Regions from separate parts of the Cellulosimicrobium sp. SL-1 genome, predicted to be linked through region 1. Evidence: riboswitches for the same ligand, from Rfam matches in the RefSeq annotation. Region 1 holds a riboswitch; the other holds the start of a gene.

Region 1 (6,929 bases):
GTCGCGGTCGGGATCAGTAGCGCCCCGCCTTCCCCCTCTGGCGTGGTGGGTGTGAACCTGGGCAACAACGTCGCCGAGGACACCGGCGAGCAGGCCGATGCCGCCCTGGTCGACACCGACGAGACGCAGGTCCCGGCCTGGGATGCCGCGACCGCGGAACCCGTGGAGGCGGCCGAACTGAGCACGGCGATCAGCACGGCGGGGCAGAGCACTGCTCTGGCGGCGCTGGGCACGCTCGAGGTCAAGGGCCGGGCCCCCAAGACCGGGTACGACCGGGAGGCGTTCGGCCCGGCGTGGGCGGACGTGGACCGCAACGGCTGCGACACCCGCAACGACATCCTCGCCCGCGACCTAGAGGGCGAGACGTTCAAACCGGGCACCCGCGACTGCGTGGTCCTCACCGGGACCCTGGACGACCCGTACACGGCGACCACGATCGCGTTCGAGCGAGGCAACGCCACGTCCAGCGCCGTGCAGATCGACCACGTGGTCGCCCTGTCGGACGCGTGGCAGAAGGGCGCCCAACAGCTCGACCGCGACACGCGCCAGGCGTTCGCGAACGACCCGCTGAACCTGCTCGCAGTCGACGGGCCGACGAACCAGGGCAAGGGCGACGGGGACGCCGCGACCTGGCTGCCCCCGAACAAGGCGTTCCGGTGCGAGTACGTCGCCCGCCAGGTCGCGGTCAAGGCCACCTACAAGCTGTGGGTCACCCAGGCCGAGCGTGACGCCATCGCCCGCGTCCTGACCACGTGTCCCGACCAGCTCCTGCCCGCCGCGGACGGTGCAGTCGGCTCGCACGTGCAGGTCGAGGTCACCGCCGAACCGCCCTCACCCGAACCCGTGCCGGACCCGGTCGTCGTGCCTGAACCGGCGCCGGAGCCTGTCGCCGTGCCGGACCCGGCCCCGGCACCACCGCCGGCACCCGCACCGCAGCCCGAGCCCGAACCGGCACCGGTGTTCTACAAGAACTGTGACGCCGTGCGCGCGGCCGGGGCCGCCCCGATCCGACCGGGCGATCCCGGGTTCCAGCCGAAGTTCGACCGAGACAACGACGGCGTCGGATGTGAGTGATCTCCTGGCAATGGCCGGAATCGTCCGAGCGTGCGCCGCGGACTGCGCTGCGGATCTCGTCCACAGGCTCACGAACGATAAGTAGCCCATGAAGCGAGGGGGACCGATGACCGGTACCGCAGCAGGATGGTATGACGACGGAACGGGTCGAATGAGGTGGTGGGACGGTCAGGGATGGACGGATCGGCTGCAGCCTTCGCCGAGCCATGGAATCCACGGTGCGATCGAACGAGCGCGTAGCGAGGCGACAGCCGGTGGCCGACCGCGACCCGCGCCGACCGGGATGAACTACGTGGTCCTCCAGGTGATCCTTAAGGAGAAGATGTGGGGGACGGGCTCAGGCAACCTCACTGAGTTGGAACGAGCAATCAACGCGCAAGCCGCGCTGGGCTATCGACTCCACACCATTACGACGGCCGCGTCCGGAAGCAAAGGTATGGGCGGAGGCGACAGGATTCAGGCGACGATGGTCTTCGAGCGGCTGGCGTAGGGTCCGCTCGATCCCCGTAGAGCGAACCGGCTCCAGGCCATCTCGCAAGCCGTTACGCCCGGGCGAGTCCGCGGCAGGTGTGTCCCAGTCCTGAAGAGGAGCGGTTAAGTCAGGGGTCAGATGTCGACGACTTCTCCGGGCGGGCGATTAAAGATCCGCTTTCGAGGGAGAGCGTCACGACGTGGCGTGGGTCCGTTCGGTCCGCTGACCCAGTTCGGCTCTGCTCGGCCAGGGGCTGCATCGCCTCTCGACCCACCGCAGTACCTGCGTCGCGAACCGGTCGGCGGGTGGGTAATCGTAGATTGGCGGCATGGCGCGAGCGCGGACTTACACGGACGATCAGCTGGCTGAAGCCGTCGCGATCTCGACGTCGTGGCGGGGTGTCCTCCGGACACTTGGCCTCGTCGGCACATCGTCTGGCGCACTCCGGTCCGTCCGGACACGTGCCGACCTGAGGGGATACGACTACGGGCACTTCACCGGACAACGCCGTTGGACCGAGTCCGAGCTGCGTGCGGCGGTCGCCTCGGCGTCGACGTGGTCGGAGGTGACCGAGGCGCTAGGGCTCGGCAGCACGTCAGCGATCGCGACCGTCAGGGGCCATGCGGTCCGACTCGGTCTTGGCGTCCAACATCTGCGACGGTCCTCCGCGCGGGAACCGGAGAGTGCGCCGACTCCGGACGTCGCCCATCTTGACCGTGCCGGGTCAGTGCTCGCGGCCGGATGGTTCCTGCTGTGCGGTATGAGCATCTCGTGGCCCCTCGAGCCCGCGCGCTACGACTTGGTCGTCGATGCGCCTACCGGTTTGCGTCGTGTCCAGGTCAAGACGACGACCGTGAGGACGAGCGAGTCGTGGAAGGTCTACCTGTCGACGTCGCGGCAGGGCCGGACGGTGTACGACGTCGATGAGATCGACGACTTCTTCGTGATCGACGGTGCGCTCAACTACTACTTCATCCCTCTCGCCGCGGTGGGAGGGCTGCATGCCATCCACCTGAGCGCCTATGAGCGCTTCAGGCTGGCGGCGATACCCACTGGATCCGCGTAGTTCGGCCTGCGACCCAGGAGCGCGCAGGGCAATCGACACACGAAGAGGGTCCTGCGAGCGCCGGTCTCTCTTCTGACTGCGCTGTGGACCGGACCCGATGGCCGCTTGCTAGGGTGGCGGCGACATGCACCTCATGGCCGCACTCCGTTCGCTGCTCGCCGGGCGCCGGCGAGGGCTTTCGGGTGCCCTGCTGATCGCTGCGCTGCTCCTGGGCGTCGTGACGATGCACGCGATGAGCGGGTCGTCGACGGCCCACGTCGGGCCTGCGGCGGTCATCGCGGAGACGGGCCACCCTGCGGGTGCACCGGTGGCCGACGACGGCCCCGGGCACCACGAGCAGGGCGGCTGCCTCGACTGCGGCGGGCACGAGATGGCGTCGGCCATGTGCCTCATGGTGCTGGTCGTGCTGCTCGCTCTCGTGCGCCCCGGGCGCGGCCTCCTGGCACGCCTCACCCCCGTCTGGTCCCGCCTCGTCGAACCGGGGCGCGCTCAGCCCTTCGTCGGCCTCGCGCCGTCGCTGCACCTCCTCGGCATCTCTCGGACGTAGGAGCCGCACGCCGTCGACGCGCCCTGCGTCGACCGATACGCCCCGCACCGGGGCGCGTGTGGTTCCTGAGTACCGAGACGAGAGGTCCTTCCCATGAAGTTCAAGAGTGTGCTGGTGCCGGCGATCGCGCTGGTGACCGTCGCGAGCCTGGCGGCGTGCTCGACCGACGACGAGCCCGGGAGCGGGACGGCGCCGTCGTCCGCCACGACCGGGGCCGAGGAGCAGGACGGCACGGCGGAGGGCGGCACGTTCAACGACCAGGACGTGATGTTCGCCCAGATGATGATCCCGCACCACGAGCAGGCGATCGAGATGTCCGACGTCATCCTGGCCAAGGACGGCGTCGACCCTGAGGTCACGGACCTGGCGAACCAGATCAAGGACGCCCAGGGTCCGGAGATCGAGCAGCTGACCACGTGGCTCGAGGAGTGGGGCTCCCCGATGGAGGAGTCCGGCGCCATGGACCACGAGGCGATGGGCCACGGGTCCATGGACGGGATGATGAGCGAGGAGGACATGCAGGCCCTGGACGCCGCGCAGGGCGCGGAGGCGGGGCAGCTGTTCCTCGAGCAGATGATCGTCCACCACGAGGGTGCCGTCGAGATGGCGCAGACCCAGGTCGACGAGGGCGAGAACGCGGACGCGGTCGCAATGGCGCAGGAGATCGTCGAGACCCAGCAGGCCGAGATCTCCACCATGGAAGACCTGCTCGCCTCGAGCTGATCTCGCCCCGCGGGGCGTGCGCGCTGTCGCACGCGTCTGACGTGCGCGCGCCCCGCGGGCCCAGGCCGAAGGACCCCACACCGTGCTCAACCCTGCCCTCACGAGGCGGGTGACCGGGTGGGCCGCAGCGGGATCCGTGCTGCTGCTGGCCGCCTGCACCCCGACTCCACCACCGACACCCGACGCGACGACGCTCGCGTCCCAGGACCTGCCCGACTTCGGGCACGTGCACGACGTCCAGGTCGTGCGCGACGACCACTCCCTCCTCATCGCCACCCACACCGGGGTCTGGACCCTCGGCGACCCGTTCGAGGACGACCCCGGGCCGGTCGAGCGGGTCGGCACGGGCCGCCAGGACACGATGGGCATGACCCTCGCCGTCGACGGCATCGTGTACGCCTCGGGCCACCCTGCGCCCGGGGAGCAGCCGGAGCTCGAGAAGCCCAACCTCGGATTGATCCGCAGCACCGACGGCGCTGCGACGTGGGATCCCGTCTCCCTCACCGGGGAGGTCGACTTCCACGCCCTGAGCACCGCGAGCACCGGCGACGGCACCGTCCGCGTCGTCGGGCTGGACTCGGGGACCTCGACCGTGCTCGTCAGCGACGACTCGGGCGAGACGTGGTCGCGGGGCGCGACCGTGGAGGCCCGGGACCTGCACCTCCTGGACGCGGACCCGGACACGGTCGTCGCGACCACGCCCACCGGCCTGCAGCTCAGCCGCGACGGCGGCCGGAGCTTCGCTCCCGACCGGGGGGCGCCCGCCCTCGTGCTCGTCGACGACGAGCGGGGCGGAGCGCTGATCGGGATCGACGCCCGGGGCGTCGTCTGGACCGGCACTCCCGGCACCGAGAGCTGGGACAACCACGGCACCGCGCCCGAGGGCGTGCAGGCCATGACCTACGTGCCCGACGACAGCCCCGGCAACCAGCCGTGGATCCTCGTCGCCACGGAGACCGGCCTGTTCACCAGCCGCGACCTCGGTGCGAGCTGGGACGCGGCGCTCGGCGCCGACCGCGGGTGAGACGTCGCCCGCAGCCTCATGCTCCTCGCGGAACGGTCCGCGAGGGATCCCGGAGGGTGCCGAGCCCTGTCAGCTCCGGGAGCACACCATCGACCACCACGACAGGGGCGGGGGAACCACTCAGGCGAGCACCGCGGTGCTCTCGGGGTGAAGCCGGGCCGCAACCACTGGCCCGGCCGGGTCACTCTCCGACCCGAACCCGACAGCTCACCCCGTAGGCACGAAGGAGACCACCATGAACGCAAGAAACCCGGGACGCCACCGTGCGTCCCACCGACCGATCACGCCGCTGACCTCGATAGCCCGCACGGCGCAGGAGGGGACGGCGAACGCCGCCCGCAAGGGTGTCCTCCTGGCCGCCGGGTCGGGGCTGCTGGTCTCGGGGTTCGCGGCGCCTGCCAGCGCCGCGCCGAGCACGGAGCCCCAGGCCGTGTCCGGGGTCGATCTCAGCGCGCTGACCGAGCAGGCCCGCCAGGCGCTCAGCGCCGCACCGGCGGTGACCGTCTCCGCCGACGCGTCGTTCGCGATCGAGCAGGCACCGGTGACCGTCACCCCCGCCCCGGAACCGGAGCCGGAACCCGAGCCGGAGCCGGAGCGTCAGGAGCGTCCGTCCCGGAGCGAGGAACGGACGAGCACCTCGGCGGAGCAGGGCGCCACGGAGGAAGCCTCGGCTCCCGTCGCGGTGCCGTCGTCGGCGGCGGGCTCGGCCGTGGTCAGCATCGCGGCGCGCTACCTCGGCGTGCCGTACCTCTGGGGCGGGACGACCCCGGACGGGTTCGACTGCTCCGGCTTCACGTCCTACGTCTACGCCCAGGTCGGCATCGACCTGCCCCGGACCTCGTCCCAGCAGCGGTACGCGGGGACGGTGATCTCCCGAGACCAGGCACAACCTGGTGACCTGATCTGGAGCCCGGGGCACATCGGCATCTACGTCGGGGACAACCAGCAGATCGAGGCTCCGTCGCCGGGCAAGACCGTCCGGTACGGGGAGATCTGGCAGTCCAACCCCACCTTCATCCGGGTGGGCTGACCGCAGGAGGGCCCCACCCGGAGGGTGGGGCCCTCCCTCGACCGATATACCCTTGCGGGGTATCGCTTGCGGGCGCCGGTCCCGTCGGCACGACAGGAAGAAGGACAGGCATGGCGTCCCGGGGACATCGCGGCGAGCACGGGCCGACGGCGGTCCGCCACCAGGCCCGCCACCAGGTGCGGCACCAGGGCATCGACGCGTGACGGCGACGACCCCCACCGACGAGCGGGGACGTCGTCCCCGCCCCGCGCGCACGGTGCCTGGCATCACGGCGTGCGGGCTGTGCGCGGGGGAGACGCTGGCCGCCACCGACACCCGTCCGGGCGGGCAGCTCGAGCGTCTGCGCCGGATCGCCGAGAGCGGGGACGCGCGCCTGACGGTCGTGGACTGCCTCGACGCGTGCGAGCGCGGGGACGTCGTCGTAGTGCGGCCGGTGCCCGCCGCGCGTGCCGCCGGCCCCGCCTGGTTCGAGCAGCTGGCGGGCGACGAGCTCACCGCCGCCCTGCACTCGTGGATCCGCGCGGGCGGGCCGGGCCTGGCGCCCCTGCCCGACAAGCTGGCCCCGCGAGTGATCTCGGCCCAGGCCGAGGTACCACCGCCCCCGGACGTCGCCACCACAGGGTGAGGGTCCGTCACCTACGCTCGGGGCATGCCGACCGTCCTGCTCGTCCGTCATGGCCGCACCACCGCGAACGCGAGCGGCATCCTCGCCGGGCGGGCCGACGGCGTCGCGCTGGACGCCGTCGGGCGCGACCAGGCGGCCCGGGCGGCCGAGCGCGTCGCGGGCGTGCCGCTCGCGCGGGTCGTCACCAGCCCGCTGGAGCGGTGCCGGCAGACTGCGCGAGCCCTGCTCGACCACCAGGCGGGTGCGCCGGACTCCGTGACCGAGCACGGGATCACCGAGTGCGACTACGGGCAGTGGCAGGGGCGTGCGCTGAAGGACCTCGCCCAGGAGCCGCTGTGGTCGGTCGTGCAGGCGCAGCCGTCGGCGGC
Region 2 (6,929 bases), on a different contig from region 1:
CGCGCGGATCCTGCCCGCCCTCGGCGACGAGGGGATCGTGGTGCCCGAGTTCACGCTGGGCCAGCCGAGCCTCGACGAGGTGTTCCTCGCGCTCACCGGTCAGCCCATGGACGACGACGAGACGATCGAGGAGGTGGCCTGATGGCCGCGGACCCCACGACCACCGCCGCGGAGCTGCGCGCCCCGGAGGCGAACGCGCTGCGCGCGGCGGTCGCGCTCGACCGGCGACCGGACCGGCCGTCGCCCGTCTCGGCGACCCTGACGTACACGTGGCGCGCGCTGCTGAAGATCAAGCACGTGCCCGAGCAGCTGTTCGACGTCACGGTCTCGCCGATCATCTTCACGCTGATGTTCACGTACCTGTTCGGCGGAGCGCTGGCCGGCGACGTGCAGAGCTACCTGCAGTTCCTGCTGCCCGGCATCCTCGTGCAGGCGGTGCTCTTCACGACGATCTACACGGGCTACACGATGAACACGGACATCAGCAAGGGCGTGTTCGACCGGTTCCGGTCGCTGCCCGTGTGGCGGCCCGCGCCGATCGTCGGCGCGCTGCTCGGCGACACCGTGCGCTACACGATCGCCTCGGTCGTGACCCTCGCGCTCGGCCTCGTGCTGGGCTTCCGCCCGCCGGGCGGCGTCGTCGGCGTGGTCCTGGGGATCGTGCTGCTGCTCGTGTTCGCGTTCGCGCTCAGCTGGGTGTTCACGGCCCTCGGGCTCGTGCTGCGCTCCCCCAACGCCGTCATGGGCACGTCGATGCTCGTGCTCATGCCGCTCACGTTCGCGTCGAACATCTTCGTCGACCCGTCGACGATGCCCGTCGTGCTGCAGCGCTTCGTCGACGTCAACCCGGTCACGCACCTCGTCACCGCGGTGCGCGGGCTCATGGCGGGCGAGCCCGCGACGGAGGGGATCGTGTGGGTCCTCGTGGCGTCCGTCGTCCTCACCGCGATCCTCGCCCCGATCACCATGCGGCTGTACCGCAACCGGAGCTGACCCCGCGCCTGGGCACCTGGCGCCGTGGTGCCCAGGCGTGCCGGCGGCTCAGCCCTCCTGGGCCGCCGGCTCGTCGTCCTCGCACTTCTTGGTCACGACCATGACGGGGCACGCGGAGTGGTGCAGCACTGCCTGGCTCGTGGAGCCCAGCAGCAGGCCGCGGAACCCGCCCCGCCCGCGCGAGCCCACGACGATGAGGTCGGACGCCGTGGAGAACTCCGTGAGGAGCTCCGCACCCGTGCCGTCGAGCACGATGCGCTTGATCGTGAGCCCGGGGTGCTCCGCCTCGTGGCGGTCGATGATGACGTTCAGCCCCTCGGTGACGTCGGCCAGGACCTGCTCGTGGTCGATCGACGCGGGGAGCCACGCGAGGAGTCCCGCACCGGCGCCGACGGGGACGCCGGCGACCGCGACGAGCTCGGCGTCCCAGGCCCGGGCCTGACGGATCGCGTGCCGCAGCGCGATCTCGGCGGACGGCGACCCGTCCACCCCGACGACGATCCGGCGCAGGTCCCGCACCGGCGGCAGCTCCTGCGCGCCGCCCTCGTCGTCCTTCCCGCCCGCGCGATACGGCACGACGACCGTCGGGCAGTGCGCGTGCGCGGGCAGCGCGGAGGAGACGGTGCCGAGCAACCGCTCGGTGAAGCCGCCGCGCCCCCGCGTGCCGACGACGACGAGCGCGTGCTCGCGCGACATCTCGACGAGGACCCCCGCGGCGTCGCCGGTCGTGACGGTCGCCGTCGTGCGGACGCCGGCGCCCTCGGCGCGGGCGCGAGCCTCTTCCAGGACGGCGCGCGCGCCCTCCTGGATGGCCGAGTCGTCGAGGGCCGCGTAGCCGCCGTCGAGCGACGCCGCCGTGAACGACGGCAACGAGTAGGTGCACACGATGTGGAGGGGCCACCCCACGCGCAGCGCGTACGCCGCGGCCCAGTCCAGGGCGTGGAGGCTCGGCGCCGAGCCGTCGACACCGACGAGGACGGATTCCGTGCGGGTCATGAGCGACTCTCCTCTCGACGGCCCGGTGCCATCGGACGACCAACCTAGCCGAGACCAGGCCCGGCCGTCCGTCTGCCACGAGTCACGAACACGTCAAGAATGCCACGAACCCCGCCCGCTCGCGCAGAGTGCGAGCGGACGGGGTTCGTCCAGCCAGTGACCGCGGGGGTCCTGATCGGGTGAGCGATCAGGCCACGCGGATGAAGGTGGGGTTCGACTGCCAGATCTGGCGGAACTGGACCGACTTCCCGGGACGCGGGGCGTCGATCATCATGTTGTCGCCCGCGTAGATGGCGATGTGGCCCGGCGTCCAGATGAGGTCGCCCGGCTGCGCCTGGTCGCGCGACACCTTGGTGCCGACCGAACCCTGGGCGCCCGACGTGCGCGGCAGGTTGATGCCGACCTGCGCGTAGACATAGCTGGTGAAGCCCGAGCAGTCGAAGCCGTCGGGCGTGGTGCCGCCGTAGACGTACGGGACGCCCACGTAGCGGGCCGCGATCGAGACGATCGACGAGCCGTGCGCCGACGCGGGGGCGCCGACGGACGCCTCCTGCTGGGCCGAGGCCTGCGACTCGTCGGACGACGACTGCGTGGACTGGCGCTCCTGCGTGCGGCTCGTCTGCGTGGTGCGGACGGGCTCCGGCTCCGGCTCCGGCTCCGGCTCGGGGGCCGGGGTCACGGTGACCGGGGCCTCCTCGATGGTGAACGCCGCGTCGGCCGCGACGGTCACGGCCGGGGCGGCCTCGAGGGCCTGGCGGGCCTGCGCGGTGAGGGCGCTGAGGTCGACGGCGTTGAGCTTGCCGGACTCGTTGTCGACCGGGGCGGCCGTCGCGGGGGCGGCGGCGCCGATCATCGAGACGATGAGGCCGGAGGACGCGGCGACGACGGCGGTACGACGACCGACGCTCGACATCTGGTCCGATGCGGCCTGGGCGATGGTGCTGAGTGGCGTCACGGGACGCCGCGCCGCGCGGTGGCGGGCGCGAGTCGTGCTCACGGTCACTGTTGCCTCTCCTGGACGCCTGCGAGGTCAGCTGTCGGGTTCGGGTGGAAGAGTCACCCGGCCTGGCGGACCGGAGTCCGTCGGGCTTCACCCCAAGGGCGCTGTCTCCAGCACCCGGAAGTGGGTCCCCCGTCCCTGTCATCGGGTCGTCGTGGGCCTCTCGCGGTGACAGGGTTAGGCGTTCCGCGCGAGGTCTCCGCCAGATGGGTATCCCGACGGAGCAGGACGACCGTACAGGACCCCTCGGCAAAAGTCACGTTCCCATCACGACGGAACGCGGCCCTGCGCATCGCCGCAGGTCACGGCGTCTCCCCCGGTGAACGGGCGGCTATCCGCGGGCGACGAAGAGGTGGCGCGCGACGTCGTCGGGCAGGTCGAGGACGACCGGCGCCCCCTCTCCCTGCACGGTGACCCCGCCGGCCGGCGCCGGGCGCACGACGAGCGTCCGGCGCGGCAGCACCCCGGCCTGGGCGAACCGCGCGAGGAGCTCGACGTCGACCTGGACCGGCTCGGCGATCCGCTGGAGCACGACGCGCACCTCGCCGCCGCCGAGACCGTGCTGGGCGAGGTGGACGGGGAGCGACACGACGCCGTCGAGGAAGTCGACCTCCTCGAGCTGCTCCCCGAGCTCCGGCAGGCCCGGGATGGGGTTGCCGTACGGGTCGAAGTGCGGGTGGTCGAGCAACCCGAGGAGCCGCTCCTCGACGAGCTCGCTCATCACGTGCTCCCAGCGGCACGCCTCGGTGTGCACGTACTCCCAGTCGAGCTTGATGACGTCCGTGAGGAGCCGCTCGGCGAGCCGGTGCTTGCGCATGACGCGCGTCGCCTTCTCGTGGCCCGCGGGCGTGAGCTCGAGGTGGCGGTCCCCCGTGACGACGACGAGCCCGTCGCGCTCCATGCGCGCGACCGTCTGCGACACCGTGGGCCCCGAGTGGCCGAGGCGCTCCGCGATGCGCGCGCGCAGCGGGACGATGCCCTCCTCCACGAGCTCGTAGATCGTCTTCAGATACATCTCGGTGGTATCGATCAGATCGGTCACGTCACGCTCCCAGTCGCTCGTCGGCTCGGGGCGCCCGGTCGTCGCTCCACGGGGCGCCTGCCCGCACCGGCGGGCCGCTGGGGGTCAGTCTATGGCGAGCCCGTGACCCGACCGCGGTGTCGTCCAGAGGCACCCGTGGTGCCTGGTGGCCCGCGCCTCCCCGCGGGCCCCGGCGCGGACCGTGCGGTGACGCACGGCCTGTGGACGAGGCTCCCGGGGCGCGCCGCGCGCGCGTAGGGTGACGCCGTGCCCGATCTCGCGAACACCTCGATCACGATCCCCTCGGACCTCCTGCCGGCCGACGGCCGCTTCGGGTCCGGGCCGTCCAAGGTCCGCGCCGCGCAGGTCCGGGCGCTGTCCGACGCCGGCACCTCGCTGCTGGGGACGTCCCACCGGCAGGCGCCCGTCCGGTCGCTCGTGCGCCGCACGCGCGAGGGCCTCGCCGCGCTGTTCGCGCTGCCCGACGGCTACGAGGTCGTGCTGGGCAACGGCGGCTCCACGACGTTCTGGGACGTCGCGACGGCGTGCCTCGTCCGCTCGAAGGCGCAGCACGCGGCGTTCGGCGAGTTCGGCGCGAAGTTCGCCGCCGCGACGACCGCAGCGCCGTTCCTCGCGCCGTCCCAGGTGATCTCGGCCCCCGCCGGGACCGTCGCGCTCCCGGAGCCCGCCGACGACGTCGACGTGCACGCGTGGCCGCACAACGAGACCTCGACCGGCGCGATGGCGCCCGTGCGCCGCGTCCCCGGCTCGCGCGAGCGCGGCGCGCTCACGCTCGTGGACGCCACGTCCGGCGCGGGCGCGATCCCCGTGGACGTCGCGGAGACCGACGTCTACTACTTCGCGCCGCAGAAGGTCTTCGGGTCGGACGGCGGCCTGTGGCTCGCGCTGTGCTCGCCCGACGCGCTCGCGCGCGCGGACGAGGTCGAGAGCAGCGGCACCCGCTGGGTCCCGGAGTCGCTGTCGCTGCGCACGGCCGCGGCGAACTCGCGCCAGGACCAGACGCTCAACACGCCCGCGATCGCGACGCTCGTCATGCTCGCGGAGCAGGTGGAGTGGCTCCTGGGCAACGGGGGCCTGGAGTGGGCCGCCGCCCGGTCCGCCGAGTCGGCCGCGCACCTCTACGGGTGGGCGGACTCGCGCGAGTGGGCGACGCCCTTCGTCGCGAACCCGGCGGAGCGGTCGACGGTCGTCGGCACGATCGACCTGGACGACGCGATCGACGCGACGACCGTCGTCGCCGCGCTGCGCGAGAACGGCGTGCTCGACGTCTTCCCGTACCGCAAGCTCGGCCGCAACCAGCTGCGCGTCGCCATGTTCCCGGCGATCGAGCCCGACGACGTCCGCGCCCTCACCGCGTGCGTGGACCACGTCGTCGACCACCTCGGCTGACGAGCGCGCGACCGACGGCCGCGCCCAGCACGAGGCCGGTGCCGCCCGGGAGACCGGGGTGGCACCGGCCTCGTGGCTCCGGGCGGGAGTGGCGGCGTCAGGCCGCCCGGGCGGCCTCCTGCGCGTCCTCGGCCTCGATCCGGCGCCGCGCCTCGGTGCGGGCGGAACGGTCGGTCGGGGTCCCGGCGTCGAGGTAGCGCACCACGAGGTGCGGGCGCTGCAGGACGCGGTACCGGACCTCGAGGTGCCAGTTGCGCACGGCCCAGACGGCGGCGCCCACCGCGACGAGCGCGGCGGTGATCGACCCGACGCCGATCGCCCAGCGCGGGCCCCACGCCTCGGCGATCCAGCCGACGAGCGGGGAGCCGACGGGCGTCGCACCGAGGAACACGATCATGTAGAGCGACATGACGCGCCCGCGCATGACGGGGTCCACGGACATCTGGATGGTCGAGTTGGCTGCGGTCATCATGGTGAGCGACGCGAGCCCCACGGGGATGCACGCGACGGCGAAGCTCGCGTACGTGGGCATGAGCGCCATGACCCCCGTGGCGACGGCGAACCCGAACGCGGACCCGATGACGAGCCGGACGCGCGGGCGCTCCCGGCGCGCGGCGAGCAGTGCCCCGGTGAGCGACCCGATCGCGAGGATGGACCCGAGGATCCCGTACTCCCCCGGCCCCATGCCGAACTCGACCTTCGCCATCATCGCGGACGTGAGCTGGAAGTTGAGCCCGAACGTCGACACGACGCCGACGACGACCATGATGACGATGATGTCCGTCCGTCCGCGCACGTACCGGATGCCCTCGCGGATCTGACCCTTCTCGCGCGGCGCGCTGGGCAGCACGTGGAGCTCTCGCGTGCGCATGTACAGCAGCGCGAGGATGGTCGCCCCGAAGGTGACGCCGTTGATGATGAACAGCCAGCCGGAGCCGACCGCCGCGATGAGCAGCCCGGCGACGCCCGGGCCCACGAGGCGCGCCGCGTTGAACGACGCGCTGTTGAGCCCGACGGCGTTGGAGAGCTTGTCGGCGGGCACCATCTCGGCGACGAACGTCTGGCGCACGGGGTTGTCGAACGCCGAGACGACGCCGAGCAGGCCGGCGAACACGTAGACGTGCCACAGCTCGACGTTCCCGGACAGCACGAGCGCGCCGAGGCCGAGCGCGAGCAGTCCCATCGCGCCCTGGGTGGCCATGAGGAGCCGACGGCGCGGGAGCCGGTCGGCGAGCAGGCCCGCCCACGCGGACAGGGCGAGCACGGGCGCGAACTGCAGCGCGGTGACGACGCCGACGGCGACGCCGGAGTTGTCCGTCAGGTCGCTGAGGACGAGCCAGTCCTGTGCGACGCGCTGCATCCAGGTGCCGACGTTCGCGACGAGCGCGGCGCCGAACCAGACGCGGTAGTTGTAGTACTGGAGGGAGGAGAACGTGGTGCTCATCGGGCGGCGATCCGGGTCAACAGCTCACTGGCGCGGGCCAAGGTCTCTCTTTCGTCAGGAGTGAG

What was found. A riboswitch is a leader RNA that binds a small molecule or an ion and turns the genes downstream of it on or off. The one in region 1 is predicted to bind cyclic di-AMP.
Region 2: another riboswitch for cyclic di-AMP. It lies ahead of GWJ10_RS13685 (C40 family peptidase); the one in region 1 lies ahead of GWJ10_RS11670 (C40 family peptidase).

Annotation. Positions count from the first base shown of each region.
Region 1 covers NZ_JAACJC010000006.1:300,944-307,872, forward strand. The annotation lists gene GWJ10_RS20075 (DUF1524 domain-containing protein) at 1-1,074, shown strand, start outside; gene GWJ10_RS11645 (DUF4177 domain-containing protein) at 1,181-1,564, shown strand; gene GWJ10_RS11650 (group I intron-associated PD-(D/E)XK endonuclease) at 1,875-2,612, shown strand; gene GWJ10_RS11655 (DUF6153 family protein) at 2,746-3,159, shown strand; gene GWJ10_RS11660 (DUF305 domain-containing protein) at 3,253-3,882, shown strand; gene GWJ10_RS11665 (F510_1955 family glycosylhydrolase) at 3,965-4,906, shown strand; cyclic di-AMP (ydaO/yuaA leader) riboswitch at 4,954-5,142, shown strand; gene GWJ10_RS11670 (C40 family peptidase) at 5,142-5,936, shown strand; gene GWJ10_RS11675 (hypothetical protein) at 6,136-6,561, shown strand; gene GWJ10_RS11680 (histidine phosphatase family protein) at 6,586-6,929, shown strand, end outside.
Region 2 covers NZ_JAACJC010000008.1:99,010-105,938, reverse strand. The annotation lists gene GWJ10_RS13700 (ATP-binding cassette domain-containing protein) at 1-142, shown strand, start outside; gene GWJ10_RS13695 (ABC transporter permease) at 142-993, shown strand; gene GWJ10_RS13690 (universal stress protein) at 1,042-1,989, opposite strand; gene GWJ10_RS13685 (C40 family peptidase) at 2,177-2,992, opposite strand; cyclic di-AMP (ydaO/yuaA leader) riboswitch at 2,994-3,183, opposite strand; gene GWJ10_RS13680 (metal-dependent transcriptional regulator) at 3,321-4,031, opposite strand; gene serC (phosphoserine transaminase) at 4,278-5,420, shown strand; gene GWJ10_RS13670 (MFS transporter) at 5,518-6,864, opposite strand; gene GWJ10_RS13665 (MarR family transcriptional regulator) at 6,861-6,929, opposite strand, start outside.